DNA from 2 places in the Lacrimispora struthionigena genome. Region 1 is predicted to be linked to the other one. Evidence: riboswitches for the same ligand, from Rfam matches in the RefSeq annotation. Region 1 holds a riboswitch; the other holds the start of a gene.
What was found. Region 1 has a riboswitch for fluoride ahead of ACOAOT_RS20210 (cation:proton antiporter). Riboswitches for the same ligand answer to the same signal wherever they lie in the genome.
Positions count from the first base shown of each region.

Region 2: it holds a riboswitch for fluoride, as region 1 does, so the genes downstream of both, ACOAOT_RS06050 (chloride channel protein) here and ACOAOT_RS20210 (cation:proton antiporter) in region 1, are expected to answer to the same signal.

Region 1 is NZ_JBMBWP010000002.1:2,395,618-2,410,522, forward strand. It holds gene ACOAOT_RS20180 (L-cysteine desulfidase family protein) at 1-18, opposite strand, end outside; gene ACOAOT_RS20185 (aldehyde dehydrogenase family protein) at 412-1,899, opposite strand; tRNA gene ACOAOT_RS20190 (tRNA-Gly) at 2,356-2,426, opposite strand; tRNA gene ACOAOT_RS20195 (tRNA-Phe) at 2,470-2,542, opposite strand; gene ACOAOT_RS20200 (PadR family transcriptional regulator) at 2,704-3,252, shown strand; gene ACOAOT_RS20205 (NAD(P)H-dependent oxidoreductase) at 3,249-4,874, shown strand; fluoride riboswitch at 4,904-4,978, shown strand; gene ACOAOT_RS20210 (cation:proton antiporter) at 5,031-6,212, shown strand; gene ACOAOT_RS20215 (hypothetical protein) at 6,282-6,713, opposite strand; gene ACOAOT_RS20220 (desulfoferrodoxin family protein) at 6,781-7,173, shown strand; gene ACOAOT_RS20225 (hypothetical protein) at 7,457-8,908, shown strand; gene ACOAOT_RS20230 (methyl-accepting chemotaxis protein) at 8,936-10,903, opposite strand; gene ACOAOT_RS20235 (ABC transporter permease) at 11,065-11,799, opposite strand; gene ACOAOT_RS20240 (ABC transporter permease) at 11,804-12,553, opposite strand; gene ACOAOT_RS20245 (ABC transporter ATP-binding protein) at 12,553-13,467, opposite strand; gene ACOAOT_RS20250 (response regulator transcription factor) at 13,629-14,348, shown strand; gene ACOAOT_RS20255 (sensor histidine kinase) at 14,345-14,905, shown strand, end outside.
Region 2 is NZ_JBMBWP010000001.1:1,329,559-1,344,463, reverse strand. It holds gene ACOAOT_RS06095 (4Fe-4S binding protein) at 1-444, opposite strand, end outside; gene ACOAOT_RS06090 (O-methyltransferase) at 717-1,382, shown strand; gene ACOAOT_RS06085 (P-loop nucleotide/nucleoside kinase family protein) at 1,455-2,039, opposite strand; gene ACOAOT_RS06080 (response regulator) at 2,063-2,767, opposite strand; gene ACOAOT_RS06075 (DUF4118 domain-containing protein) at 2,769-4,622, opposite strand; gene ACOAOT_RS06070 (histidine kinase) at 4,598-5,461, opposite strand; gene kdpC (potassium-transporting ATPase subunit KdpC) at 5,528-6,088, opposite strand; gene kdpB (potassium-transporting ATPase subunit KdpB) at 6,098-8,155, opposite strand; gene kdpA (potassium-transporting ATPase subunit KdpA) at 8,174-9,856, opposite strand; gene ACOAOT_RS06050 (chloride channel protein) at 10,127-11,341, opposite strand; fluoride riboswitch at 11,396-11,469, opposite strand; gene ACOAOT_RS06045 (GNAT family N-acetyltransferase) at 11,618-12,031, shown strand; gene ACOAOT_RS06040 (hypothetical protein) at 12,176-12,535, shown strand; gene ACOAOT_RS06035 (DUF4118 domain-containing protein) at 12,895-14,427, shown strand; gene ACOAOT_RS06030 (response regulator) at 14,411-14,905, shown strand, end outside.

The DNA of each region.
Region 1 (14,905 bases):
TTCTGTCGATTTCTGCATGTTCCTCCGATCTGCTGTGTTGCTGCCAATTGCTTCATCATTCAATTTTATGCTTATTTTGTTGTCGTTTTTTGTAGATTTATGTAGTTCTTTTATGAATTCAGTATATCATTTGCATACCTGCAATGCAATGGATTTTTGTGCACATTAACTAATTTTTATCATTTTCAGCGTTTTTATTGGTTATTTTACACATTTATTTTGGTTATTTTATTGGTTTTAGATAGAGTTACCAATTCAAATGTATCATTTTGGCACACTTTGTTTTATTAAGTCAAAAATCTCCCGATTCCTTTTCCATTTTTTTGTTTCATTCCTGATATACAGGCACAAAAAAATGCCGTGTACAGCAATAAAAAACTGTACACGGCATAACTGGTTTATTGAAAATTATTATTTAACGGGATAAAAGCCAGAAGGCGCTTCACTTAAATTAATCATAATATTCTTTGTCTGGGTATAATGCTCCAGCATTACTTTATGAGTTTCACGTCCGACACCGGAAGTCTTATATCCGCCGAATGGAGCTCCCTCCGGGATTGCATTGTAGGTATTCACCCACATACGTCCTGTTTCCACAGCTCTTGCCACGCGTATTGCACGGTTGATATCTCTGGTCCATACAGCTCCGCCCAGTCCGAATTCACTGTCATTGGCCATGGCAATTACTTCATCTTCCGTTTTAAATTTGATAATGCATGCAACCGGTCCGAAGATTTCTTCTTTAGCCACTCTCATATCATTGGTCACATCTCCAAGAAGAGTGGGACGGAGAAATGCACCGTTCTCAAGACCATCTTCTGTAAATGCCTCACCACCGCACAGTACCTTGGCACCTTCTTCTTTACCAATCTCAACGTACCCTAATATTTTTTGTAAATGCCCTTTATTGATCTGGCTGCCCATCTGGGTGTCTTCTTCCCATGGAAGTCCTACTTTCACTTTGTTAAACCGCTCCACAGCTTCCTTTACAAAACGGTCGTAAATATCCTCCTGTACAAAAACTCTGGAACCTGCGCAGCATACCTGACCCTGATTAAATAAGATCCCAAGCTGCACACCATCCATTGCCATCTCCCAGTCACAGTCATTAAAGAATATATTGGCTGACTTACCGCCCAGCTCCAGGGTTGCAGGAATCAGCTTTTCAGCCGCAGCCAGGGCTACATTTCTTCCCACATCGGTAGATCCTGTGAAAGCCAGTTTTCTGAAACCAGGATGCTCCAGCATATACTGTCCTGATCTGGAGCCGCCGCCTGAGATCACGTTAAAGACACCTGCCGGAATCACATCCTGAATCAGTCTTGCCAGCTCAAATACACTTAAAGGAGTTGTGCTGGAGGTCTTAAATACAGTACAGCAGCCGCTTGCAAGAACAGGTGCCAGCTTCCAGGCTGCCATTAAAAACGGGAAGTTCCAGGGAACAATCTGACCGACCACGCCAATGGGCTCTTTTAAAATAAGACTTAGCATATTATCTCCCAATATGCTGGCGCTTCCCTCCTCTGCCATAATACAGCCGGCAAAATAGCGGAAGTGCTGGGCAGCCAGGGGTATATCCACATTCAAAGTCTCTCTGATTGGTTTTCCATTGTCTAATGTTTCAACCATAGCCAGATGCTCTTTGTTCGCATCAATAATATCCGCAATTTTATTTAAGATAGCTGCTCTCTGGTTAACCGGAACATTCTTCCATGTTTCAAAAGCCTTCCAGGCAGCCTTTACCGCATCATCTACATCTTCCCTTGTCGCTTCTGCACACTGCGCCAGTACTCTGCCGTCTGCTGGACAGGTAACGGTAAATGTTTTTCCGTCGGAAGCAGACTTCCACTCTCCACCTATAAATAATTGATATGTATCCTGAAGTGTAACATCCTTCATATGCTTTTCCTCGCTTTCATTCTTATATCTTTATTTGGCCTGTTGTTGCCCATACTCATGTATAATCATTATAGGCTTAATTTTATAACTGTCAATTTAATTATTTTTTTCACATTTTATTGATATTTATTTATCTTTTAACGATTATTATTTAACAATACATATTAACTTGCTTGTTAAAACTTTTAAATATATTATCTGTCTTTTATATCTGAATCAATCAAATACCGCTATCTGCTTTGATTAAATTTTTTCTATTAAATTCAATTAAAAGGTAGAAAAATGAATACTTCGATATGTTCTTAACGATTATAAGGTTCTGAATTGACAGGAGTTAGAAAATAGATGGTAGGTTACGATATATTTTTAACTAATCTAAACTGATTTGATCATGGTCTGCTTTCAATAACGCAAAAACAGGAAACCTCAAATTGAAGTTTCCTGTTTTTTGTAAGAAGCGGGTGATGGGAATCGAACCCACGTATCTAGCTTGGAAGGCTAGTGTTCTACCATTGAACTACACCCGCAAGGATTTCAGAAATATATTTCAAATGTGCTTCAAAAGCACAGTGCCCAAAGCCGGAATCGAACCAGCGACACGAGGATTTTCAGTCCTCTGCTCTACCAACTGAGCTATCTGGGCTTATTCTCCTGCAACATCAGTAATTTTACAAGATTTTACTCCAATTGTCAAGACAAGTTTTTAAAATTTTTGGAAAAAAATAAAAAATATTAACAGCTTATATCTTGACTATATTCTAATATTATCATATTATAAAATTATAATATAAAAGGAGATACATTATGTCCCTAAGCCACAGCATATTAGGTTTTTTATCTTATCAAAGCATGACCGGATACGATCTGGCCAAGGCATTTGGTTCATCTGTCCGGTTTTTCTGGTATGCACAGACCAGCCAGATCTACTTGGAGCTTAATAAACTGGAAAAGAAGGAGTTTGTCTCCTGCGAAATCATAATCCAGACAGAAAAGCCCAGCAAGAAATTATATTCCATAACACCAAAAGGAAAAGATGAATTTTTACACTGGCTGTCCCAGGAGAATGACGAATTATCCAAGGGCAGCAAAAATGCTTTTTTAATGAAAATTTTCTTTTCCGGCTGCAGACCCCCAAAAGAATGCATTGATATGCTGTCTGATTTTATTAACGACTGCAGTCAATATCAAAGTGAAATGCAGCAAATTCCTGGCAGCATCGGACAGTATGGTAATCTTGTAGAACCGGAACAAAAACTATACTGGGAACTTTCTGCAGATTTTGGTTACTGCTATATTAAAATGTGTATAGACTGGGCCAAACGGTCCATAAAAAAACTGGAGGAACTGGAATGAATGTCCTGATTATCAATGGAAGTCCCAAAGGTGCTAAAAGCAATTCCCTGAAACTGACAGAAGCATTCCTTCAGGGAATGAAGGAAACATCAACGATACAGACTGAAACCCTGACAGTTTCAAAGCTGGATATCAAACCATGTATCGGCTGCTTTCAATGTTGGAAGAAGACCCCTGGAAAATGCTGCATTTCGGATGACATGACAGTCGTTATAGAAAAAATTCTATCTGCTGATGTTTTAATATACAGCTTTCCTCTTTATTACTTTGGACTTCCTTCCCAGTTAAAGGCGTTGCTGGACAGGCAGCTGCCTATGGTCTTACCTTTCATGAAAAATGGCAATCACAGCGGCGCCCACCCCTCCCGGTATGATATGTCAGATAAGCGTTATGTATTAATCTCAACCTGCGGTTTTTATACAGCAGAAGGCAATTACGATGCCATTGACGCGCAGTTTTCTCATCACCTGGGTAAAAGTAGTTATGAATCTATATACTGCGGCCAGGGAGAGCTTTTTAGTGTACCTGAATTAAAAAATCGTACAGAGGAGTATTTAGAGTATGTACGTGCCGCAGGCAGAGAGTTTGCAGAAGGCAGTATCACCAAAGAAACCCGAAATCTGCTTTCTCAGTTTCTTTTTCCAAGAGATGTATTTGAACGTATGGCAGATGCCAGCTGGGGAATCGATCCACCGGATCAGAACAGAGTACAGGAAAAATCCCATCCAGCCATTACGTTTACCAGACAGATGGCCGCACTCTACCGAAAGGATTCCTGGAACGGAAAAGACCTTGTTTTGGAAATGCATTATACCGATGAAGATAAAACAGCCCAGTTGATCATGGGAAAAGACGGCTGTAAGGTTTTAACCCAGGACTTTCAGCCTTTTACCACCAGAATATCAACTCCTCTTTCTGTATGGATGAGCATTGCAAAAGGCGAGATTGACGGCCAGGCTGCATTAATGAAACATCTCTATCAGGTTGATGGCGATTTTCAGCTGATGCTTCACTGGGATGATTATCTGGGTTCTTCATCAAAAACCGAGGTACAACAGGTTGTTCCAGAAAAGAAAAGCAACATGACTCTTATGCTGCTGCCATGGTTTCCTCTTTGGTTTATCGGTATTACACAACCAGTCCTGGGGGGAATTCTTTCTATTTTGATCAGCACAGCCATACCTATCTTCTTTTTCCGGTATCAGCCCACTGTATTTGAAGTATTTTCAGGATTTACGACGGCATTTCTTGGAGTACTGGCCATATCAGGTTTTTCTCCCGTGGCTTTAGTGCCCGTATCCTATCTCTTATTCGGGCTCATGTGGTTTGTAACTGTATTTTTAGAAATTCCCCTGACCGCATACTATTCCATGAATGAATATGGAGGAAAATCTGCTTTAAAGAATCCTCTTTTCATAAAAACCAACCGGATTTTAACGGCTTGCTGGGGGATCCTGTATCTGGTTACTCCTTTGTGGACTTATTTATTTCTTATTTCAGATCATATAGCATCTTTAAGTGTCATAAACACGGCACTTCCTTTCCTGCTGGGCTGCTTTACCAAATGGTTCCAGAAATGGTATCCTGCCCATTACGCAGCCAGTAAAAAAGTCAAAAATTAATTGTAAAATTAATCATATTGTAATATAATACGAAAGCAGGGAATGAAGTTCTCCCTAAGGTAAAACCTTAAACCGCTTAATAAGCTGATGACTTCTGTGATGAAAACTCGCAGACGCATCAGCTTTTTTATTCGACTGTACAGAAGGAGAAAATGTATGTTATTATCACTTGCACTTGTATTTCTTATAGGAATGACTCTTGGTTCTCTCTTTGAAAAGTTAAAACTTCCAAGTCTTCTGGGAATGATTTTGACTGGAATGATACTGGGTCCTTATGCCCTCCGGCTTCTGGATTCCTCTCTCTTAGGCATATCTACGGAGCTTCGCCAGGTTGCACTGATTATTATACTGACCAGAGCAGGTTTAAATCTGGATATGAAAGATTTGAAAAAAGTGGGCCGCCCTGCCGTTTTAATGTGTTTTATACCTGCAAGCTGCGAGATTGCGGCAATGATCATTTTAGCCCCTATGTTTCTCGGTATCACGAGGCTTGAAGCAGCTATCATGGGTACCGTAGTGGCTGCAGTTTCACCCGCAGTTGTTGTCCCTAGAATGCTAAAGCTGATAGAGACAGGTTACGGAACCACAAAAAGCATTCCACAGATTATTATGGCAGGCGCTTCCGTTGATGATGTTTACGTAATCGTATTATTCACCGCCTTTACCGGACTTGCTGGTGGGAAGGCCATCACTCCGTCCGATTTCCTTACCATTCCCACCTCGATTGTATTTGGTCTTATAAGCGGTGCCGCTGCCGGTATAATTCTGTCTTCATTCTTTACCCGTATTCACTTAAGAGACAGCGTAAAGGTCTTACTGATTCTATCCATCTCTTTCCTTCTTGTGGCGTCGGAGCATCATTTGAAGGGAAACATCGGATTCTCTGGTCTTCTTGCAGTTATGGCACTGGGTGCTGTACTCAGGCAGAAAAAATACGAGTTATCCAGGCGTCTTTCCCTGAAGTTCTCTAAGCTCTGGGTTGCTGCTGAGGTTCTTCTATTTGTTCTGGTTGGAGCGACCGTAAATATACAATATGCGCTTAAAGCTGGATTAATGGCCGTAATTCTGATCTTTTGTGTGATTGTATTTCGTATGGCCGGTGTATTTCTCTGCCTGATAAAAACACCGTTAAACAAAAAAGAGCGGATTTTTACTGCATTCGCATATATGCCAAAAGCAACTGTACAGGCTGCAATAGGCGGACTCCCTCTGGCCATGGGACTTTCCTGTGGAGATATTGTTTTAACTGTGGCGGTTTTATCAATTCTGGTCACTGCCCCACTTGGTGCCTTTCTCATTGACCGGTCTTATAAAGTTTTGCTTGCGAAAAACCAATAGATAACAAATGCTGCACATAAAAACCGGATTTCTTTCCGTGTTTTTATGTGCAGCATTTGTTATCACAGACTAAAGAGAAGCCTTCAGCTGTTCCACGTTATTCTCTTCAAATTTTAACAGCCGATTCATTAATTCCACTATCTCTTTTTCAGCTTCTCCCTCATACTGACGGATTCTCTTGATACAATCAATAATACCGCGAACACTGCCAAGTATCAGCATCTCAGCCATATGGGAAGCACTTTTGTCAGTCATGGTCTTCATATCAATGGCTAAATAGGTCATGATCTTTTGAATCTGCCCTATTTCTTTTTCCTGGCACCCATTTTTATTTAACAGCTCCTTTGCCTCTTCATGAATTCCGGTATATTCCTTTAATTGTGCATGAAGCTGCTTTTTAAAATCCTCATTATCCGTCATTGGTAAAAGTTGGTGTAATGTTTCCACTCCCATTTGGGAATTCTGATAAATGAAATTAAGTAATTCTGCATCAGCACTCATACCTGCACCTCTTTTCTTTTTTATTAGTATGAGGCAAAAAAGAAGATTTTATGACAGGAGGAATACAATGATACAAAAACCGTTATTTTTTACCGATAAGAATCGAAACGTCATACTGGAAGCAATTCTTGGAACACCCAATGCAGCCATTCCGGACAGTTTAAAACCCTTTGAGGTCTTAGAACCCAATACTTCCGATGGGGCTGCGGAAAAGCATGCACCTGTACTGGAGACAAATGGCCTTCACGTCACCATCTCAGTGGGAAGCGTGCTGCACCCTATGACAGCAGAACACAGCATTACCTGTATTATGCTTGAGACAAACGCTGGATGTATGATGAGAATTCATTTAACACCTGATTGCCAACCAATCGCCCACTTCACTTTGGAAGAAGGAGACTCTCCTAAAGCGGCATATGCGTTATGTAATCTTCACGGCTTCTGGAAGACAGAGGCATAGAGGAACCTATTTGACACAGACTGCAGCATAGTTTATAATTTACTATAAACTACGAGATATGGGTATATGAGAAAATGACGTTGTAACCAAAAGTTATGGTCTGGGGGGGCTATCATATCAATACCGTAAATTAAAATGTGTTAAAACTCTTTTTATATTATAAGTGAAGATAACTCCTTACCTTAGCTTTTGAATTGTTTCTATTAATAGTTCAAAAATTAAAGGTAGGGAGTTTTTTTATTATAAAACAAGATAACCATACAAAAGTAAAAAAGGGGGATATATGAGAATATCAGGCTTTTACAATGGAAACCAAATGCGTAAATTAGAAATTCCTTCCTATACGATTGCTGGTAGAGATGAATCTCTGAGCAGACTCATTTATGAAGCACCATCCGAGAAGGACTCTTACACCAAGGAAGACGCACTGCTTAAACAATATATGAAGCAATACCGCACGGATGTAAAGATCGTGGACGGAACCATAATCAACAATTCGGATACACCGATTCGTCTTGTTATAAGAGATGATGTAACTGCTGACGAATTGAAAAACTACGCCCAATTTCTGTCTAAAGCAGAAAAAACAAAGGATATAGACTGGTTTGGTTTAAAAAATGATTTAAGTAATATGGAAACCGGGCTGCACAACGCAGATAAACTAAATAACAAGGTGGATTACCTGACTTCAAGATATGCCTATTTAAAAGATTACATACAAAATTCCTTTACCGGAACTGAACAGGAACAAAATCTGGCTCAACTGGAAAATATCTATCAGAAATCAAAAGAAACACTTGCCAGCTCATACTCCGATGCTGTTGGCAGCTTTTATGAATCCTTTGGTTCCAGTGATGAAAAGGAAAAGATGTATCAAAGCATGCTGTCAGGAATTGACAAACGCGTTTCAGAGTATGAAGACATTTTAAAAAATGGCGGCGATTACTCTGATATTAAAAATCCGGACGAGGAATGGCTGAGAACAGATGATTCCTATATGGCTGCCAGACTCCGGGACTATGCTTCAACCCAAAACGTTGAATTAAGTACTCCAGACAATCCTCGTAACATAAACAGCACCTATTCTCTCCGTGATCTTGCTGTCGCAGGAATCTTTGCAGCAGAAAGTTCCCAGCAGTACAATTCTATTGAAATGAATCAGTTTCCGGATGACGAAATACGGATTGGCCTGGATCTGGCACTTCAGACAATGAAGACCGATTCCTTAATAAAAAAAACGGGTATTGGGACAGATATGTCAGCCCTTATAAAAAATACGGCTCATGTCTATATGAATCAATACTTAAACCGACTTAATGAGAACCTGGCCAACGCTGCCGCCAGTTACAACGTACCAGGTGCCAAGCGGTCATTGGATCTTGATGCTGTGAACAGCATCTATGGTTATACCCTGGATCAATATCAGGACAGCGACGATATAAAAGCGTCATTTCAAAAGGGGGCTGAACGGGCAAAAAGTGATTTTTACAGCCAATATAGCAATAAAGGAGGTTCTTATTCCGAGAAAATTCATTGGGACCAGTTTTTTAATGTTCCCCAATATGCAACCAATGCAAAAGAGCTTTCTTATTACGAAAAATATAATGTTCTTATTGACCGTTTTACAGACAGTTTAAAAACTGGAACTACCGGGAGTATTGAACTGCTTTTTGCTCCAGGGGGCAGAACTCTGACGGAACGGTTTTCTTATTCTGCAGTCGATCTCTATATTTAATAGAAAAAACAGATTGAATCAGACTTCTTACTGGTCTGATTCAATCTGTTTTTCTTTATCATTTACACGAAAATGAGACACCTCTGTCTGAAGAGCCTGCGCCTGGCCTGCCAGCCGTTCACTGGAGAGTGAGCTTTCCCTTGCTGTCTCCATATTGGATTGAACAACTTCTGACACGGTTAAAAGGCTCTGACTGATCTGTTCCATTACCTGTACCTGATCCATAGATGAGGCTTCTATCTCCCTGATTACTTCTTCTGTCATTCCTGCCTGTCCTGCAATTTCCTTTAAGATCCGGTCGGTATTTTCAGCCAGAAGTCTGCCTTTTGAAACTGCATTTACCGATTGTTCCACCAGCCCTTTGGTTTCCTTTGCCGCATCTGCTGATTTTGCAGCCAGGTTACGAACCTCGCCTGCAACGACTGCGAACCCTTTTCCTGCTGCCCCTGCACGCCCCGCTTCCACCGCAGCATTCAAAGCAAGTATATTGGTCTGGAACGCAATATCTTCAATCAGCTTTGTAATTCGGGTGATTTTTCTGGATGTCAGATCCACCTCTTCCATGGCCTGATTTAAATTGTGCATATGTAAATTACCTTCATCCACTTTTATTCCGGATTCAGTTACATAAGCGGAAGCCTTCTTTACATACTCCGCATTTTTAACCGATTGCCGGAAAACACCATCCATGGCAGTCTGCAGTTCCTCTATGGCACCTGCCTGTTCAGAGGACCGTTTTGCAAGTTCCTGCGCTCCATCCCAAACCTGACCTGCTCCCTCAGTCACCTCATCTGCTGACGCATTAATACGATTCATGGTCTCTCTCAGGCGAAAAGCAATCGTCTCCATGGATGTCCGTATTCCGTTAAATTCTCCGGGGTACTCGCAGCTGCTTTCTGCCTGCAAATTACCACAGGATAGTTCATGAAGAAACCGGGATATATCTGAGATAATGTCTTTATATTTTCCCGCCATCTCATTAACCTTCTGTACAATCTGTCCAATCTCGTCCCTTCGCTGCACAGACAATTCCAGGTTTAGATCGCCTCCTGACAAACGTTCAATTGCTTCTGCCGCCTGTCCAATGGGCTTTGTAATCCTGTTTGCAATATGCAGCATTGCAAGTCCTGCAAGCAGCATGGATACAATTCCAAGAATCAGGGAACCCAGCATGGAAACGGTAACCCCTGACATAAACTCCACTTCCTTTGCTGTCACATTAACAGACCAGCCGTTTGTATCTGCTATGGGAGTATATGCACCGATTTTTCTCTCTCCTTTTATCTTAAAAAAGCGAAAGCCTGCATCTCCTTTTATCATGGAACGCTCCAGACTGGCCGCTTCCCCATATGCTTTTGGATCCTTATTTGCATCTTCCATATCATTTTGCCCGGCTAAAACAAGGGAGAGATCTTCATGTGCCATTTTCCTACCTTCCCGGTTGATCATATAAGTACTTCCAGTATCACCAAGCTTGGTGTCTTTTATGATGCCATCGAATACCGAGTAAGGAAATTCAAGCACAACTACAATATCTCCATAAGGATAAATATATTCATACGAAACATTTCCTTCTTTTACAATTGGATCAGATAATGAACCTTTTTCATCTACCGCCTGCATAAATGCCGGATCCTCAGCATAAGAATCCCCGTTTACAATTGAAACTCCGTCCTTAGAAAGAATATCAATCTTATTGAGACCATACTGAGAACTTGACATGTTTAAAAACAAACCAATATTTCCACCCCGTGCTGCATTTCCTTTTTGATAAAGTGCAATAGATTCTGCAATGACTGAATACTCTTTTAACTGCTGGGTGATTTTTTCTGATACCAGCTCTGATGTCTCCTTCAGACACTTGTTTAAGGTTCTGCGGTTCAAATCGTAAGAAAGGTATACGGAACCTGCGGATAATATTAATACGATACAGATAATACAGCCCATGGTAAACAAGATCAACTCTCTATTTACTCCTGTCTGATGTCTTTTCATTCCTGCTGTCCTCCGTTATAAACGTGTAGTTCTATTCCATTTTGGAAAGAGACAGGATCATTATAACGGATAATATTCTGATTAGCATAGACACTTTACCTATGTTTTACAATTTTTACCAACTATTTACACAATTTCCATATATCACATACAACCGCTGACTACTCAGTCGTTACATCTGTGTTACTCAGCCATAAAATTGCTACCACTGCAGAAATTATTAAATAAAACAGGCTGCCTGCCATAAACTGTACCTGACTGCATGCCATAGAACCACCCGGGCTGTTAGCTCTCATACCCAGGCTCAACAGTGTATAGGGATAAAATGCACCGACTCCTTTGGAAAGAGCCCCAATTCCCAGTATTCCTCCCGCCATTGCAATCCCTACCGGTACAGCAAAACTTCTGATTATAAGAGAAATGCTAAGCTGAATTCCACAGATAACGATTCCCCCTATTGCTCCATACACCAGCCATTCAGTTAATTCTGGTGGAACCGGACCTGACAGTCCTGACATTTTACCTGAGAGAATAAACAAAACCCCTACCCATAGCTGAGTCATTATTACCATTGCAGATGCCATAATAAGCTTTGCAAGATATAAATGCAGCGCAGACACAGGCAGCGTCATCACACAATTCCAGTTATGATTGGTGTGTTCCAGCCGAAAAAGGTAAGAACAATACACAGCAATTGTTGCAGGCAAAAAGAAGTAGCAGGTAAACAGCGTGTGCTGAGTCCACAGACTGTACCACCCATCTCTTAAAATCTCAATATTTTGCAGATAATTAAATGTTCCCATAAACGCAGGAAGAACAGGCAAAATAAAGAAAGCCAGCCATACAGGACTCCTCCTCAGCTTCATTTGTTCTCCACGAATTACATTCCACAGCATCAGCTCAACGCTCCTTTCTTGTAAAGCACCGGCGTCCGGTGAAATAGATCACTGCAAACAATCCCATAAGCAGCCAGAAACTGCTCCAGTCCACAGGAATATACTGCAAATCTGCTATCCTGGTCTCGCTGTCCCAGTTCATTCTTACCGGTGTTAAAACTCCGTAATAACTCCATAAAACCACTTTTTGTATATTCTGGGGCAGAAATAAACTGAACAGCCCCGCAAAACTTCCTGTGATACCAATAACAAAAGAAACCATCTGATTGGCAAACAATAGGGAAAACACCTGTTGAATCGCTAAGATAACAACAGTGACCGAAATTGTTATAATAAAATAATAAAGCAGAAAACCTGGAGGAAATGGTTCCGTAAATCCTGCTGCTTTACCCAGAATGATAATAAAGATTGTCTGGACCGCCCCTACTGCCACCATATACATGGAGGCGCAGATAAATTTCGCATCAAATAAGGTCCCCGCCGGCATGACTGTCAGGAGTAGCTTAAAAGTCTGTCCCTTATGCTCCAGATCACAGATTTTTGATGCCGTTATTGCTGCAATCATGGGCATCATGATGGTATTTAACACGGAAAAATGGTACAGGCACTGCATATATCCCTGGGACAGCTTTTTTGCATCCATATTCCGAAATGCCCACAACCCCCAAAGACACTGCACTCCAAGCAGCGCCAGAATAATAACCCAGACTTTTCTCCTGCGTATTTTATAAAATTCAAGAAGTATTCCTTTCATCAAAGCTTCACCACCATTCCTGTTAATTCCAAAAATATATCCTCTAATGTTTTCTTCCGTTCCTCTATGCGTACAACTCCAATATCTTCTTTTAAAAATCTCATAAAATACCCTGCCAGCTGATTATCGTTTAATTTAGGAATCAGCAGGTAGCCTTCCTGTTCCTGATACGCAATTCCCTGGCTGCTTAATACAGTTCCAGCCGCCAGATTATCCAGCGTACGAATTGCAATACGGCTTTCACTTCTGTCATGAAGTACGGAAAGCCGATCCTGAAAAACCAGTTCTCCTCTTGATATAACACCAATATGTCCTGCCATCTGATCAATTTCGCTTAACAAATGACTGGAAACCATTACTGTTATACCAAAGGATTTGGGAAGGGAGCAAATCAGTTCCCTTATTTCCTGGATTCCAGCCGGATCAAGCCCATTGGTGGGCTCATCTAAAATCAGAAGCCTTGGATTACCAAGCAATGCCCCGGCAAGGCCAAGTCTTTGCTTCATTCCCAGAGAGTATTGACCCGCTTTTTTGTTTTTTTGGTCCTCCAGACGGACAAACTTCAGTACCCGGTCAATTTCACTGTCCGGCAGTTCTTTTAAGGTACTGATAATTTTTAAATTTTCTTTTCCCGTCAAATGGGCATAGAAGCTTGGGGCTTCAATAAGAGAACCCGTTTCTTTTAAAATAGCAAGGCGGTTTCTCCGATTCACCTGTTTATCAAATACAGTAATGGTTCCCCTGGTGGGCTTCGCCAGCCCCAGTATCATCTTCATGGTTGTTGATTTTCCTGCTCCATTTGGTCCAAGAAACCCGTAAATTACTCCCTCTGGTACGGAAAGATCTAAATCCTTTACTCCCATAGCAGCTCCATATTGTTTACAAAGACCACTGGTGGTAATAATATTTGCCATAATGTTAATCTCCTCTGTTTATTATGATCTCAGTCTAACAATACTGCCTTACACCAGCCTGTAGGTGACCTTACATTTACCTTAAACATTTATTTTTTTGATCAATTTGTTAATAATTCGGGTTATAATGATAGCTATAAAAACAGAAAGGAACAAATGCAATGAATGATATCTTTGACTGTAAACTGCTTCTTGTTGATGACGAACCAGAGCTTCGCAGAATGGTTGGAAGCATGTTAAGACAAAGCGGTTTTAAAAAGGTCATTTCTGCAGCAGATTGCAGCCATGCTCGTCTGCTGTTTACTTCTGAAAAACCAGATGGAGTAATTCTGGACGTTTCTCTTCCAGACGGCGATGGTTTTTCCCTGATGCGTGAATTCCGCTCAATTTCTGCGGCTCCGGTTTTGTTTCTTTCTGCCAGAGATGAAGATGAGGACCGCCTTCTGGGACTGGGGCTGGGTGCAGATGATTATATTACCAAACCATTTCTGCCAAGGGAACTGATCTTGCGGCTGCATGCAGTCTTAAACCGTACCTATTTTCCAGTTGTGCTAAACCAAAAGGAGAAGCCTGTCTTTTATCTAGGAAAAACAATGATAGATTTTAACAGTGGCTCTATTACTTCTGAGAAAGGAACATTCACACTTACAGCAAAGGAGTATGCACTCCTTGAGAAATTATTTGATAATAAAGAGAAGATTGTGACGGGAGACAGCCTCTGCCTTGCAGCATGGGATGACCCTCTCTATGGGTATGAAAATACACTTATGGTCCACATTCGGCGTTTGCGCGAAAAAATAGAGTTGGAACCTTCCGACCCTGAATTTTTAATTACCGTCCGTGGACTGGGTTATAAACTGGTGGGGGTGACATCATCTTGAAAAGCTTAATAAAAATCTTATCCAGATATGTGCTTTCAGCTGCGGCTACAGCCATACTTCTGCTTATTATCAACTTTACAGTACTGACTGTCTGGCTGTTTCAATCCGCCAGTGAATACGGAAAAAACTATACCGTTGCACAGATGGCGGAAGAATTAACGGAATCTGATGGAATGTATTCACTTTCTGAATCCGTTTCCAGCGAGCTTAAGGATAAACAGCAGTGGGCTATGCTGATAGATGAGAAAGGCGCCGTTGCATGGGGTACAAATCTGCCTTCTGATGTGCCACTTAATTATAAGCTGACTGACGTGGCAGGGTTATCCCGCTGGTACTTAAAAGACTATCCAGTTAAGGTCTGGCAGCATGAAAACGGACTTTTTGTAGTTGGAAGCCCTAAAAACAGTATGTGGAAAATTGGTCTGGAACTCCCGATGAAATTAGTGAACAATTCAGAAATCCTCATACCTACGCTATTAATTCTGAATCTTATTACCGCTGTATTACTTGCCCTGCTCTTCGGTTACCGGCTGTTTTTAGCTTTAAAAAAACTGACC
Region 2 (14,905 bases), on a different contig from region 1:
CATTCCACGTTTGCCAGTCATTAAAGTGAACAAATATATAATGGACATTACAATTCCATAAATGATAAGGTATTGTGCATTAATGTCTATAAAATAAAGGAAATCTGCTTTTAGGGGACGATTATGTATCCATAGAAAAACGATGAATGAAAACCACACCAGCCAGATCATATACTTGGTTACATTCTTCCACCTGCTGTTCCAGTGACGGCTGTTCGCACCGGAAATATAATCCTGAACAGCTCCTCCGGGGCAAAGCCAGCCGCAGAAAAGCCGGCTTCCAATGACCGAAAATATCAGGAGCAAACCAAAGATCATCGCACTTCCATTCAAAACACCTTGTGTGGCAGATAAAACAATTACAAAAGGGGATAAAAGAAAAAAAGTCATTGGAAACATTAAAGCAGAAAAAACCAATATACCTTTACGAACTTGTTGTCTCATTATAGTAAACTCCTTTTTTAATTATCGGCCTGCTATTGATATGATGGCAGTTACCGGATCTGTTTATGTATTTTAATGATATAACATTATGATATATTAGTCAATATAAGATTTTTCTGATTGATTTAATTTTTAGATTGATATATACTGTCAGTACATAAATCTCGTAAGCGTTCACGTAAGCCAACGCACTGTCTGACCTGCATGGTTGGAGGGTGTGTTTTTTGCGTTCTCCTTCAGGCAGGAATATTAATAAAAAGGAGATATAAGCTATGAGAAAAGAATTGGATTTGGATTTGGAGACTGATACATTGGAAAGATATGAGACTTACATCGAAGACCTGTATAGTGTAACAGCTTCTCTGCAAAAAAAAGAATTTGTAAGCAAAACCGGTTGGAAAGATTTTGTGCCGGTTGTGGATGACAGCACGGCCCGCTTTCTGCAATTAATATTACAGATGAAAAAGCCAAAGACTATCCTTGAAATTGGTACCAGCATCGGATTTTCGGCAACTTCCATGGCACTGACTGCCAGAGAGTATGGAGGAACCATCACTACAATTGAGTTTGATCCTGCTGCTGCCGCACAGGCGAAAAATAATTTTATTCGCTCAGGCGTTGACAGTACCATACAAATTCTGGAGGGTGATGCATGCCAGATTGTCCCTGGCTTTTCAGATGCCTCTTTTGATTTTATTTTTCAGGATGTGGATAAACAGCTTTACCCCTGTCTGCTTAAGGATTGTATCCGGATTCTAAAACCCGGCGGTGTTTTCATTGCCGATGATGCCTTATTTCCTGTGATGGACTTAGATTCAAAGTGGGGCGATCAGGTGAAACCTATAGGTGAGTTCAACCACATTGTGGTAAATTCTACAGAACTGAGCAGCACGCTGCTGCCAATTGGAGACGGAATGATTGTTGCAGTAAAAAAATAATATATTACTTTTCGTAACTATCAATCAACAATAAAACAGACTGACTTCATTTTTTGGAGTCAGCCTGTTTTGCTAGTTTTCAATAATATCTAATATTTCTTTCATGGATGTCTGAAATTCGGTATCCGAGGAATTTTTAAAGATTAACAGATCATCGTTACAGTCTGGATCGTCTAATTCTTCTGGTATGTCAAAATTAACACCTGCTATATATTCCTCCCAATGGTCCAGCTTCCACTGGTCCCGGTCACTGTTTCGTTCAATCATTCTCTGCCTGCATACTTCCACATCCGTCTGTACCCATATTACGGTAAGCTTTGCATCTTTTTCTGCCAGTCTTTCCCGCAGGGCATTCATATACCCGGTATCTCGTATTTCTCTTGTAAATGGAGCATTAATCAGAACAATATCATCATAGTCCAAAGCTTCCATGGCAAGATCAACGATTGCCATATACTCATAATCCCGGATATTAGCCTCAAAAAAATCAGAGCTTCTGTTGTATTCCTGACCGGCTACCACAAATATCTGCTTGGATAAAACAATCAGAGTATCTTTATCAAGATAAACCACGTGCTGTAAATTCCTGGCAAGCTGTTTGGATATATATGTTTTTCCGCTTGCCGGAGGGGATGTTACTAAAATCAGTCGTTTCATATTTACCACACTCCTGTCCTGTTTTAATTTACTTCCTCTGCCATTCGGTATCCTACTCCCATTTCCGTTAAAATATATTTAGGAAATCCCGGATTTGATTCAATTTTTCTCCGGATATTCGCCATATTAACACGCAGAGTATGGCTGTCATCGGCATAAGCTCCCCATATCTCCTTAATAATATAATCATGGGTAAGCACTTTTCCTGGGTTTTTTGACAGCAAAGCAAGGATTTTATACTCTACCGGCGTCAGATGAACCATATTTCCGTCAAGAAGAACCAGCCGTTTTCCGAAATCAATTTCAAGATCACCAATGGTTATCTTTTCTGTTCCATTTGATTCCCCGCCCATGCTTTGTGGGCTGTGCCGAAGCGCTGTCCGTATGCGTGCAAGCAGTTCCGATGTTCCAAATGGTTTTACGATATAATCGTCTGCACCTAAATCAAGTACTTCTACTTTCTCTCTTTCATGACCCCGGGCAGAAACTACGACCACGGGTATTCTGCCCCATTCCCTGATGCCCTTTAACACTTCCACACCGTCCATATCCGGAAGCCCTAAATCAAGCAGAATCACATCAGGATTATAAGAAACTGCCATAGAAAGCCCTGTCTTACCGGTGTTTGATTTTGCGACCCGATACCCGTTGGAATTTAAGATTGCTGTGATAAAGTTGCAGATGGCATTTTCATCCTCTATAACCAGAACCATTGGTTTAATATCCATTCTATTCACTTCCTTCCAGCGGCAAAGAGAATTGGAAGACTGCGCCTCCCTCTAACCGGTTATTCGCTTCCATCGTACCGTTATGTGCCTTAATAATCGTCATGCAGATAGAAAGACCGATTCCCATACCCCTGGAGGAATCAGAGCTTTTGTTTCCGTTTGGTACATAACTTGTAAAAAGATAAGGATAATCCTCATCTGCGATTCCTTTCCCATGGTCAAGCACCTGAAACAGGGCATACTCTCCTGTCTTTTTTAAAATGACTTCTACAAAAGAGTCATCCGTGGAATGTTTAATGGCATTTTCCAGTAAATTAATGAGTACCTGTGCAATCAGGGTACCATCCATAGGAACTTCCAGCAAATCATCCGGCACGCTGACAATTATTTTACGCTGGGGGAATCTCTTTTTAATCCGTCCAACTGCTTCAGCGATCACTTCTTCAGCGGCTTCGGGACTTTTTGTTACTTTGGAGGCACTCTCATTAATACGGGTTACAGACAGAAGATTTTCCACCATACGCAGGAGCCACTGTGCCTCCTCCTGAATATCTCCATTCAGCTTCTCACAGGTTTTCTCATCAAGAGTATTCTTATTTTCACGAATGGCAGAGCTGGCACCAAGAATCCCGGCAAGCGGTGTACGAAGATCATGTGCGATTGCCCGCAGAAGATTGCTCCGCATTTTTTCTTTTTCTGCCTCGACTATGATACTCCTCTGTTCATCTGACAGGTGCTGGCGTTCCAGGGACATGGCAACCTGAGAGGCTATCATGCGCAGAAACAGCCGGGTATTGTGATCCAATGTGCCTTTTAAACAGGAAATACCTAAAACGGCAAGCACCTTTCCCTGAGAAATAACCGGCATATAAAATGCAGAGGCTCCCATAAGTGTATCCGTTCCAGCTCCGGCCCGTTTCTGATTAAGAAAAACCCAGTGAGCCACAGCCTTTTCATCTGCTGAGTTAAGTACAGAGCCATCTACATCATCCGGTCCCTGCATCATACTTCCATCGTCTCCCTGTTCCGGGTCAGCAGCAAAAAATACAACGGAACGACCAAACAAATTAACAATGTATTCATTTGTCAGGGCAACGATATGTTCAAGTCCTCTTGTTATAAGAAGCTTTTTGTTGATTTCATAAAGAACCTCCGTACGGCGTTCCCTTTGTACTGCCAGACTTGCCTGTGTCTTAATCCTCACCGTCAGAGTAGTTGTAATCAGGGCAGCCAGCAGCATGATGAGAAATGTAACGGAATATCCAGCCTGTATGGTGTTAAAAGTGAAGTAGGGTTCTGTGAAAAAGAAATTAAACGCCAATACGCTTATTACCGACCCAATCACTCCGTACACATGCCCTGTGGTAACCCTTGAAATGATCAGAACTGAGAGAATATAAGCCATTATAATATTCTGATCACCAATATCCAGCCTTCGAAGCCCCAGACCCAGAACAGTGGCAGCCGTTAAAAGGCCCATAGTCTTAGTAAAATCCAGCCAGGTAAAGTTGAATTTTTTAATGGGGATTGTTTTGCGGGGCTTTTTATAATTCCGGCGGATTGTGCTGCCAGGTATAATGTATATCTCAATATTGGGCAGAAGTGAAATCAGCTTATCTTCAAAGTCCAATTCAAATAGATTCCTGATGGATTTTTTATTCCGGCTTTTTCCTACGACTATGTTGGTGATTCCCGACAGCTTTGCGTACTCGGAGACCGATTCCGCAATATCATGACCAGAAAGAGTAACAATTTCCGCGCCCAGTTTTTCAGCCAGATCCAGGTTTGTACGGATTGTCTTTTGCTGCTCTTTCGTCAGATCATTGTTGTCTATACGCTCAACATAGAGAGCCACCCAATGTGCATGAAACGCATCTGCCGCCCGCGCCGTCCACCTGATACATCTTGCTGAGGAGGGAGACGGCCGATGCAGACCAGCATCTTGGTATTGGCCAGTTTTTGAGATAACCGCCGTTCATTCTGATTTTCATTGCTGATTCTGTCAGCTGCTTTTCGCATTGCAATTTCACGCAGCAGTTTTAAGTTGGCAAGGGAGAAGAAATTGAGCATGGCAGTCTGTGCCTGATCAGGTCTGTAGATCTTACCTTCCTCAAAGCGCCGGAGCAGCTCCTGTGGTTCGATATCAACAAGCTTTATCATTTCGGCACGCTCAAAGATATAGTCAGGGACCGTTTCTTTTACCCTTACCTTTGTTATATCCTCAATCACATCATTCAGACTTTCCATGTGCTGAACATTGACCGTGGTATAAACGTCAATTCCTGCATTCAAAAGCTCCTCTATATCCTGAAATCGTTTCCTGTTTCTGACACCTTCCGCATTTGTATGGGCAAGTTCATCTACCAGAATCAGCTCCGGTCTGCGTCTTAACGCTTCGTCCAGATCAAATTCCTGAAGCTCTATATTGCGGTATAATATCTTTCTGGGAGGCATTGCAGGCAGCCCCTGCAAAAACTGCATGGTATCCGGGCGTGTATGTGGTTCAATATAGCCAACCAGTACGTTCTTACCACACCGATACTGTTCCTGTGCATCGTCAAGCATGGCATAGGTTTTGCCTACTCCTGCCGCATAGCCGAAAAAAATTTTCAGCTTCCCACAATCCTTTTCCTGATGTGCCCTGATTTCATCTAAAATGGCATCGGGATCCGGACGCGCTTCCTCTATTTCCATTATTTCTCACCTCCCTCCTATTATAACACCATTGTTCTCTATAATAAACAAGCTGAATCACTTTGATTACAGTAATCCATCAAGGGCTAAATTTACTTTCAGGACATTAACAGCCGGCTCACCCCAGATACCAAAAAATGGTTCTGTCGTATATTTTTCAATTAATTCTTTCACAGCTTCCTCACTTATATTTCGTTCCCTGGCAATCCGTGAGGCCTGATACTGTGCGGCTTCTGGCGAAATATGGGGATCTACACCACTTCCCGAAGCTGTTACCAGATCCATTGGTATTTTTGCTGTATTTTCCGGATCAATGGAATGCCACCAGTCAATCCGTTCCTCCACCAGATCTTTTTGCTCTTGCCCTACAGGCGATAAGTTGGATGTACCCATAGGTCTTCCTAGTAAATATTCCGGTTTTGTAAATTCCTGGGCTATCAGTTCAGATCCGTACTCCTTTTTCGAACCATCCTTTAATGTAACTGTAATCATACTTCCGTTTGCCTGTTTTGGAAATATAATCTGTGCAATTCCTGTAATGGCTGCTGTATAAAGTATTCCGCACAATACTGTCATTACACAGAAACAGATAAAAGCGGGTCTTAATAGATTTGTTTTTCCCATCATCGTTTCACCTCACACAATTTTCCCGGCAGTCAGCAGCATATCAATCAGTTTTATAGCAATAAACGGTGCTGTAATTCCGCCCAGGCCATAAATCAGCATGTTTCTTTTCAACAGCTTCCCTGCAGGCAGTTCACGGTATTTCACACCTTTCAGTGCCAGTGGGATGAGCGCTATAATAATCAGCGCGTTATAAATAATGGCTGAAAGAATGGCAGTCTTTGAACTGGTCAGGCCCATAAAGTTTAAGGCAGCCAGCTGGGGGTAGATCCCGAAGAATAAAACAGGAATTATGGCAAAATATTTCGCCACATCATTTGCTACACTGAACGTGGTCAGAGAACCTCTTGTCATTAGCAGCTGTTTGCCTATCCGTACAATATCAATCAGCTTTGTTGGACTGGAGTCCAGATCCACCATGTTGCCTGCTTCCTTTGCCGCCTGTGTGCCGGAATTCATTGCCACAGCCACGTCAGCCTGTGCCAGGGCCGGAGCATCGTTGGTTCCGTCACCGGTCATGGCTACCAGATGCCCTTTTAACTGATAGTCACGGATGAGTTCCAGCTTTGTTTCCGGTGTTGCCTCTGCAAGAAAATCATCCACTCCTGCTTCAGCGGCGATTGCCGCGGCAGTCATGGGATTATCGCCGGTAATCATGATTGTTCTGATACCCATTTTACGTAAATCTTCAAAACGTTCCTTTACACCATTTTTTACAATATCCTTCAGATAGATAACACCCATCACCTGGCTGTTTTTTGCAACTACAAGGGGGGTTCCTCCTGCACCTGCAACACGTTTCACAATCTGCTGGCATTCCTCCGGATAGATGCCGCCCTGTTCTGTCACAAATGCCTTTACTGATTCTGCCGCACCTTTCCGGATCTGTGTTCCCTGATAGTCAATGCCGCTCATCCTGGTTTTCGCTGTAAATTCCACAAATTCTGCATTCAGCCGGGAAAGCTCTCTCCCACGTATTCCAAACCTCTCCTTAGCCAGAACCACAATGCTTCGCCCCTCTGCCGTTTCATCAGCAAGAGAAGAAAGCTGGGCTGCGTCTGCCAGTTCGTGTTCCGTCACACCATTTACCGGAATAAATTCACTTGCCTGACGGTTTCCCAAAGTGATTGTTCCGGTCTTATCCAGCAAAAGTACATCCACGTCGCCTGCGGCTTCAATCGCCCGGCCGCTCATTGCCAGTACATTTGCCTGATTTAACCGGCTCATACCGGCGATACCGATGGAGGACAACAGCGCACCAATGGTTGTGGGGGCAAGACAGACCAGAAGGGCAATCACATTTGTGATGGAAATAGCCGAACCCCTGCCGGCCTGAAGGCTTGCAAATCCTGAAAAGGGCAAAAGAGCCGCTGTTACCACCAGAAATATAATGGTTAAAGTCACCAGCAAGATCTGCAGTGCGATCTCATTGGGTGTTTTTTTTCTGGAAGCCCCCTCTACCATGGCAATCATCTTATCAAGAAAGCTCTCTCCTGCTTCCGCTGTGACCTCAATTACAAGCCAGTCAGATACCAGTGTGGTTCCTCCTGTCACCGCGCTTCTGTCACCGCCTGATTCACGGATAACAGGAGCCGATTCACCGGTAATTGCACTTTCATCCACAGATGCAGCACCATCGATTACTTCCCCATCCATGGGAATCTGCTCTCCCGCTTTTACATATACGATATCCCCTTTTTTTAGATCAGCAGACAGTACTTCTGTAAATTCATCTGTATTGCCTGGGGATTTAAGCTTTCTCGCCCTCACATCCTTACGCGCTTTACGAAGAGTATCGGCCTGTGCCCGCCCCCGCCCTTCTGCAATGGCTTCTGCAAAATTGGCGAATAAAACGGTAAACCACAAAATCAGCGATATGGCCAGGATATAGCCTCCGTTCTCATCTTTGACTCCCATAAACGACAGAATATAAAGAACTGATGTGAGAATCGCGCCCATATAGACTACCAGCATAACGGGATTTTTCACTTGTATGCCGGGAGCCAGCTTCACAAAGGACTGTTTCAGCGCATCCGCAAAAATATTTTTATTTACACTTTTCTTTTCCATATTGGTCACCTCACTCTGTTACATCGTAAAATAATCGGCAATCGGTCCCAGAGCTAAAGCCGGTAAAAAGCTCAGCGCTCCGATGATAAAGATTACTCCGATTAAAAGCCCTGCAAACATGGTGTCACTGGTTGATAATGTTCCCTCACCGCCAGCAACTGTTTTCTTACCAGCCATATTACCGGCGAGGTAAATCGCAGCAGTCATGGGTATAAAACGGGCAAGCAGCATGATAATACCACCGGTTAAATTGGTAAAAACAGTATTCGCGTCAAAGCCGGCAAAAGCGCTGCCATTGTTATTTCCCATTGAAGTGAAGGCATATAAAATCTCAGAAAAACCATGAGCACCTGAATTGGTCAGCCACGACGAGGCCGCAGGCATGGAAACTGCTGCTGCGGTACCAATCAGTGTGACCAGAGGCGGGACGAGCACAAGCAGACAAACCATTTTCATATCATAAGGCTCCACCTTTTTTCCTAAGTATTCCGGGGTCCTGCCCACCATCAGTCCTGCAATAAATACGGTGAGAAGAACAAATGCCAGCATTCCATAAAGACCGCTGCCCACACCTCCAAAAACAATTTCTCCCAGCTGCATCAGAAACATTAATACCATCCCGCCAAGGGGCGTGAAGCTGTCGTGCATGGAGTTTACTGAACCATTTGAAGCTGCAGTAGTCGCCACCGCCCATAAGGATGAGGCTCCTGCTCCATGAATTACCTCTTTTCCTTCCATGCTGGCAGAAGCTGCTGCTCCCACAAAGTATGGAGCGGTAAACTGCTCACTGGCTGTTACCGCAATCAGGGAAGCAGCAAAGAAAAACAGCATGACAAAATAGAGGACTCTTCCCTGGCTGCTGTCCTTTACCGCTTTTCCAAAAGACACGCAAAGCGATGCAGGAATCAGAAGAATGGACAGCACCTGAAGAAGGTTTGATAATGCCGTGGGATTCTCAAGGGGAAATGCCGAATTGGCTCCAAAAAATCCGCCGCCGTTTGTTCCAAGCTGTTTAATGGCAATCTGGCTTGCCGCCGGTCCCAGGGGAATGGTCTGGACCGCCCCGTTTTCCAGCATGGCAACCTCTTTGTAAGGTCCAAAGGTCTGAACCACGCCCTGTGAAACCAGCACAATGGCAAGAATCATGGACAATGGAAGCAGTACATAGAGCGTAGTTCTGGTCAGATCCACCCAAAAACTTCCGATTGTCTTTTTCTCTTTTCCAACAAAACCTCTGATCAGGGCAAATACTACCGCGATCCCCGTTGCCGCTGAGACAAAATTCTGAACGGTGAGCCCTGTAAACTGGGTGAAATAAGTCATACCTGTTTCACCGGAATACGCCTGCCAGTTGGTATTGGATACAAAGCTTGCAGCCGTGTTAAAAGCCAGATGCCAGCTTGTGCCCTTTATTCCTGCCTCATGAAACGGCAGTACGCCCTGGAACATCTGCATCAGCCAGAGGAAGACAAAGCCGATTCCACTGAATACAAGGACAGAAAGAGCATATCTCTTTGCCCCCATTTCTTCGTCGCTTTTCACTCCCATGAGCTTATAGATTCCATATTCCACAGGTGCGAGCATTCGGGTCAGAAATACGTTCTGACCGGTCATCACCTTATATATATAAATGCCCAGTGGGATGGACAATCCAATAAGAAGAGAAACGTATAAAATGTCCTGAAGGATTATCATCTTCATAAATTCTCACCTCGAAATAAAATATAGAATAAGTAAATCAGCAAAGCCAGACCAATACAGCCTGATATTACCAGTACGATTCCCATTACTCTCAACTCCTTTTTTTTGTTATTTGCAATCATAATGATATCAGAAAAGATGTCAAGAATGTGTCAATTCATCATGATCGGTATCAAGAAAGTGTCAAGATAAAAACGGAGCCAATAACAGAACAATAACAGAAACAGGCTGACTTCGAAGAAATGAAGTCAGCCTGTTTCTCTATATGGTCTATAGCATATCCTGTAGATTTTTTTGAGCAGAATAGATGGACTTGTTATCGTTAAAGACATAAGCCACGCAGCATACCAGGAAAAAATACGGCACATAAGAGTATCCAAAAACCTCTGCTCCTATAAAAACAGGAGCCAAAAGCGTATTGGTAGCACTGCCGAAAACTGCCGTATATCCCAATGCTGCAGCAAATTCAACGGGCAGGCCAAGTATCACCGCCAGAGCAGCACCAAGAGTTGATCCAATGGAAAACAAAGGGGTAACTTCTCCTCCCTGAAATCCCGCTGCCAATGTAATTATTGTTAAAACAAGTTTTAAAACCCAGTCCCACTGGTATATCTTATCACCATGAAAGCTTGCTGAAATCAGGTTTGTACCAAGACCGGAATACCGTCCCATTCCTGACACAATCAGTAAAATCATCAGGAACGTTCCTACTATGGCTATTTTACTGACAGAACTCTGAAACCGGTTATTTAATTTGTCCTTCACCAGTTTTAATCCATGGGCAAACATTGCCCCCACTAAACCAAACATAATTCCTGATAAAATTAATTTCATAATAAATACAGGATCCAACTGTATCTGTGTCTGAAGATTATAATGAAATTTTTCCAGACCCAGGCTTCCGGAAACCCAGGTGGCCACAAAAGCTGCAATTACTGCAGGAAATAAAGCCGTATACTGCAAAGAACCCGCGATTAAAACTTCAAGTGCAAAGAAACACGCGGCAATGGGTGTCTGAAATAATCCAGAGAATCCTGCCGCCATACCTGTTACCAGGAATACCTTTGAATGGGAAACCATGTTCAGTTTACGGCCAACCCAGTGAGATACTGTTGCACCAATCTGTACCGCCACACCTTCACGTCCGGCGCTGCCCCCAAAGAGGTGGGTCAGCCATGTGCCGACTACTGTAAAAGGGATCAGCCGCAGAGGAATTTCATCTTCCTCTCCATGACCCACCTGGAAAACCAGACCCATTCCTTTTACACATTTTCCTCCGAACAAAGAATATGCTTTTGCTATGATTACTCCTGCTACAGGTAAAAATAATATAAGGGGGAAGAAATAGTGTTCCCGGACATCGGTTAAAAAAAGCAGCATTTTACCAAAGCCTGCATCAAGTGCACCTACTACAGCTCCAATTACCACTGCGCATATCCCTAATATAAAAAGCTGCCTTATATTTTTCAACTTTTCTAAAAGCATTGTAATTTTTCTCCTTAACAAAAAAATAACTGACCACTTCTGTATATTTAACATAAATATACAGAAGCCATCAGCAAAGTGCGGTTTGAATCCAACGATCCAGGGAGAGCTTCATTCCCAGTCCAATAATAGTACTAAGTTTACTTTCTTTTTCAGACCTTGTCAAGTACACTCCTGTAAATAACTGCAGAAAAACGGTAGAATCCTGTTTGTAAATGTGGTATGCTCTGATAAAGTAAAAATGAAACCGCCTTAGTATAAAGGAGATTAACGTTAATGATTTTTGAGATAACAGATACCATTCATGAAACCGATGAAAAATATATTTTTGAAGGCTTGCTGGAATATAATTTAGAAAGAATTGAAGACAAGAATCCCAGGGATCTGGGTATCTATCTTCCAGATGAAACAGGCAGAAAAATTGCAGGGTTAATCGGTAGCACCCATGGAAACTGGCTGTTTGTAAAGTATCTCTGGGTAAGCAAAGAGTTGCGTGGAAAGCAGATCGGAAGTAAAATTTTAATCCAGGCAGAAGAAACCGCAAAAGAACGTGGGTGTAAGTATTCATTTTTAGATACATTTAGTTTTCAGGCGCCTCTGTTTTATAAAAAACATGGATACAAAGAAGTCTTTACATTAGAGAACTATCCAGTAACGGGAAAGCGCTATTATTTCACCAAATCTTTATAAATAACAATAGTACGGCAGGAAATCCCGTGGCACACAGCACCGGGATTACCTTGCGTCACAGAAGTGTTCCTTTTTTATTACTTTACCAATCCTTTATTTTTAGCATAATCACAAACAAAGAACGTGAATGCAAAGATCAATAATATGAATGCTGACAGGAAATCCCATATATCAATTAAAGGTTCAGATATCATTCTTGATAATATTATATTTATAATTAACATGAATGGAATGGATAACAAAAAAGTTATTCCTCCAGCAACTAATTTTCTTTCTCTTAAGCGATTGAAAATCACAAATAAGAGCCATAAGTACGCTGTCGAAATAATTGCCATAATTGCACCAACTGAAAAAATAGCATTAACTTTTATAAGGCTTCTCAATATAAATAGATATGGAATGATAAAGATACTTACTGATATCAGGCCTCCATTAATTCCCTTTCTCCCTGATATAATAATTGGGAACGATACAACCCAGGTAAATATTAAACTTTTCTGCTAACTGTGCCTGAGTCAATTTTTTCTCCTTACGACATTTAGCAATAAATTTTCCAATTTCAACCTGATTCATCGCAGTGCTCCTTTCCTCTCGAACTTTACACCTTTTGCCGGTGATATAAACGAACTATAAGTTGAATTATGGCAACTCAACCTATGGTTGGGGAGTAGTTTTCTATAAAGTCCGCTCTTTATTCTCAGTTTAGCATATAATCATGCAATCTAAAAGAATTATATTAGCATTGAATATCATATATAATTCTATAAATAACTGCATAAAAATAGTAGAATCCATTTTCTAAATGTGGTATGCTCTGATAAGAAAAATTTGTACACCACTCTTTTGCTACGGAGGCAAAAATCATGAAATCCTTCAAAAATAAGGGTTCTAAAGAAATAATAAAATATATTTTAATAACAGTAGTAATCATTGCCGCTGCCACTGGAATCGGCTGGATTTTTCTAATGATTGGATTTCCTGAAACAAACATTGTTATTGTTTATCTCCTTTCTGTTTTAATCACTGCCCGCTTTACAAGGGGATATGCTTACGGACTTGTGGCTGCTGTAGTGGCTACCTTTACTTTTAACTATTTTTTTACAGTACCCTACTATACTTTTTCAGTCAGTGATCCAGCTTATTTCATTACATTTGGTATTATGACAATTACAGCAATTATCACAAGCACCCTTACTTCGAAAGTAAAACAAAATGCTTTGGAATCACAGGAGAAAGAAGCAGAAACAAGTGCTCTGTTTCACCTTACCAACCGATTAACGGATGCAGCTGATATAGCCGATATTGCAAGTATCACAACAGGAACTATCAGCGGTATTATGAATTGCCGTGCTGCCTGTTTGTGCTTTGACGAAAGCGGTCAGCCAGAGCAGAGCTTTATTCAGCAGTTAAACAGCAATGAACAGGTGCGAAGAAAAGTGGACGATACGGCTGAAGTGAAACACCAGATAGAAAGTCTGAGGAGCGGTTATTCCATAGGCAGTGAATTTTATGACTGGCCCATTTATGGCAGAGAATCCATACTTGGCATTCTTAGAATACCAAAAGAACATGCAGTTATCATGGGGGAACCTCAAAAACGTCTGCTTCGTTCCATGATTGAAAGCACGGCGCTTGCCATGGATCGTTTTCAAAGTGCCAGACAGCAGCAGGAGTCACGAGAGGAAACAATCCAGGAACGTTACCGCAGTAATCTTTTGCGGGCTATTTCTCATGACCTTCGCACACCTCTTTCCGGTATTATGGGCACATCAGAGATACTTATGGACATGACCGAACCACAGGATCCAAGATATGATCTGGCAGAAGGAATTCATAAAGATGCGGACTGGCTGCATTCACTGGTTGAAAATATTTTAAGTCTGACCCGGCTGCAGGATGGGCGGCTCACCATTACAAAACAGCTGGAAGCGGCTGAAGAAGTTGTTGGCGGAGCTGTGGGGCATATCTTAAAGCGCTATCCAGAATACGAAATTACGGTAGATGTACCTGAAGAAGTCCTGATTGTCCCTATGGATGCAAAATTGATTGAACAGGTGCTGATTAATTTACTTGATAATGCCATTAAGCATACACCGCCAACTGGAGAGATTAAAATTACAGTGAGTCAGGAAACCAATTTCGCTACCTTTTCCGTCGCTGATTCCGGGTGCGGCATAGCAGTATCAGATTTACCCAATATTTTCCAGATGTTTTACACCACCCGCGCCGGAAAAGCGGATTCACAAAGAAGTATTGGTCTTGGACTGCCAATCTGTGAGGCAATTATAAAGGCTCATGGAGGCACAATTGAAGGTCATAACCGCACGGACCAGATGGGTGCTGAATTTATATTCACCTTGCCAAAGGAGGAACACAATCATGCAAAACCGGAATGAACTAATCCTGATTGTAGAAGATGATTCACAGATTCGTAATTTTATCTGCTATTCACTGAAACAGGAAGGTTTTTCTTATATCACTGCAGGGACAGCACAGGGTGCGCTGTCAACACTGGTTACGGAGCAGGTTGATCTTATGCTTCTTGACCTTGGTCTTCCTGATTTTGATGGGATGGAAGTGATTAAAAAGGTCCGTGAATGGTCGGAAATGCCTATAATTGTAGTCTCCGCCCGGGATCAGGATAAGGAAAAAGCATCTGCACTGGACAATGGAGCGGATGATTATCTCACAAAGCCATTCTCGTCCATGGAACTCATGGCTCGCATCCGGGTTGCCATCCGCCATCTGCACAAAGCAGAAAGCACCCGGTTACAGACTACGTTAGGTGTAGGCGGGCTTAAAATTGATCTGGATAAACACATGGTGTATCTTGAGGACAGCGAACTGCATACCACCCCCCTGGAATACAGCCTG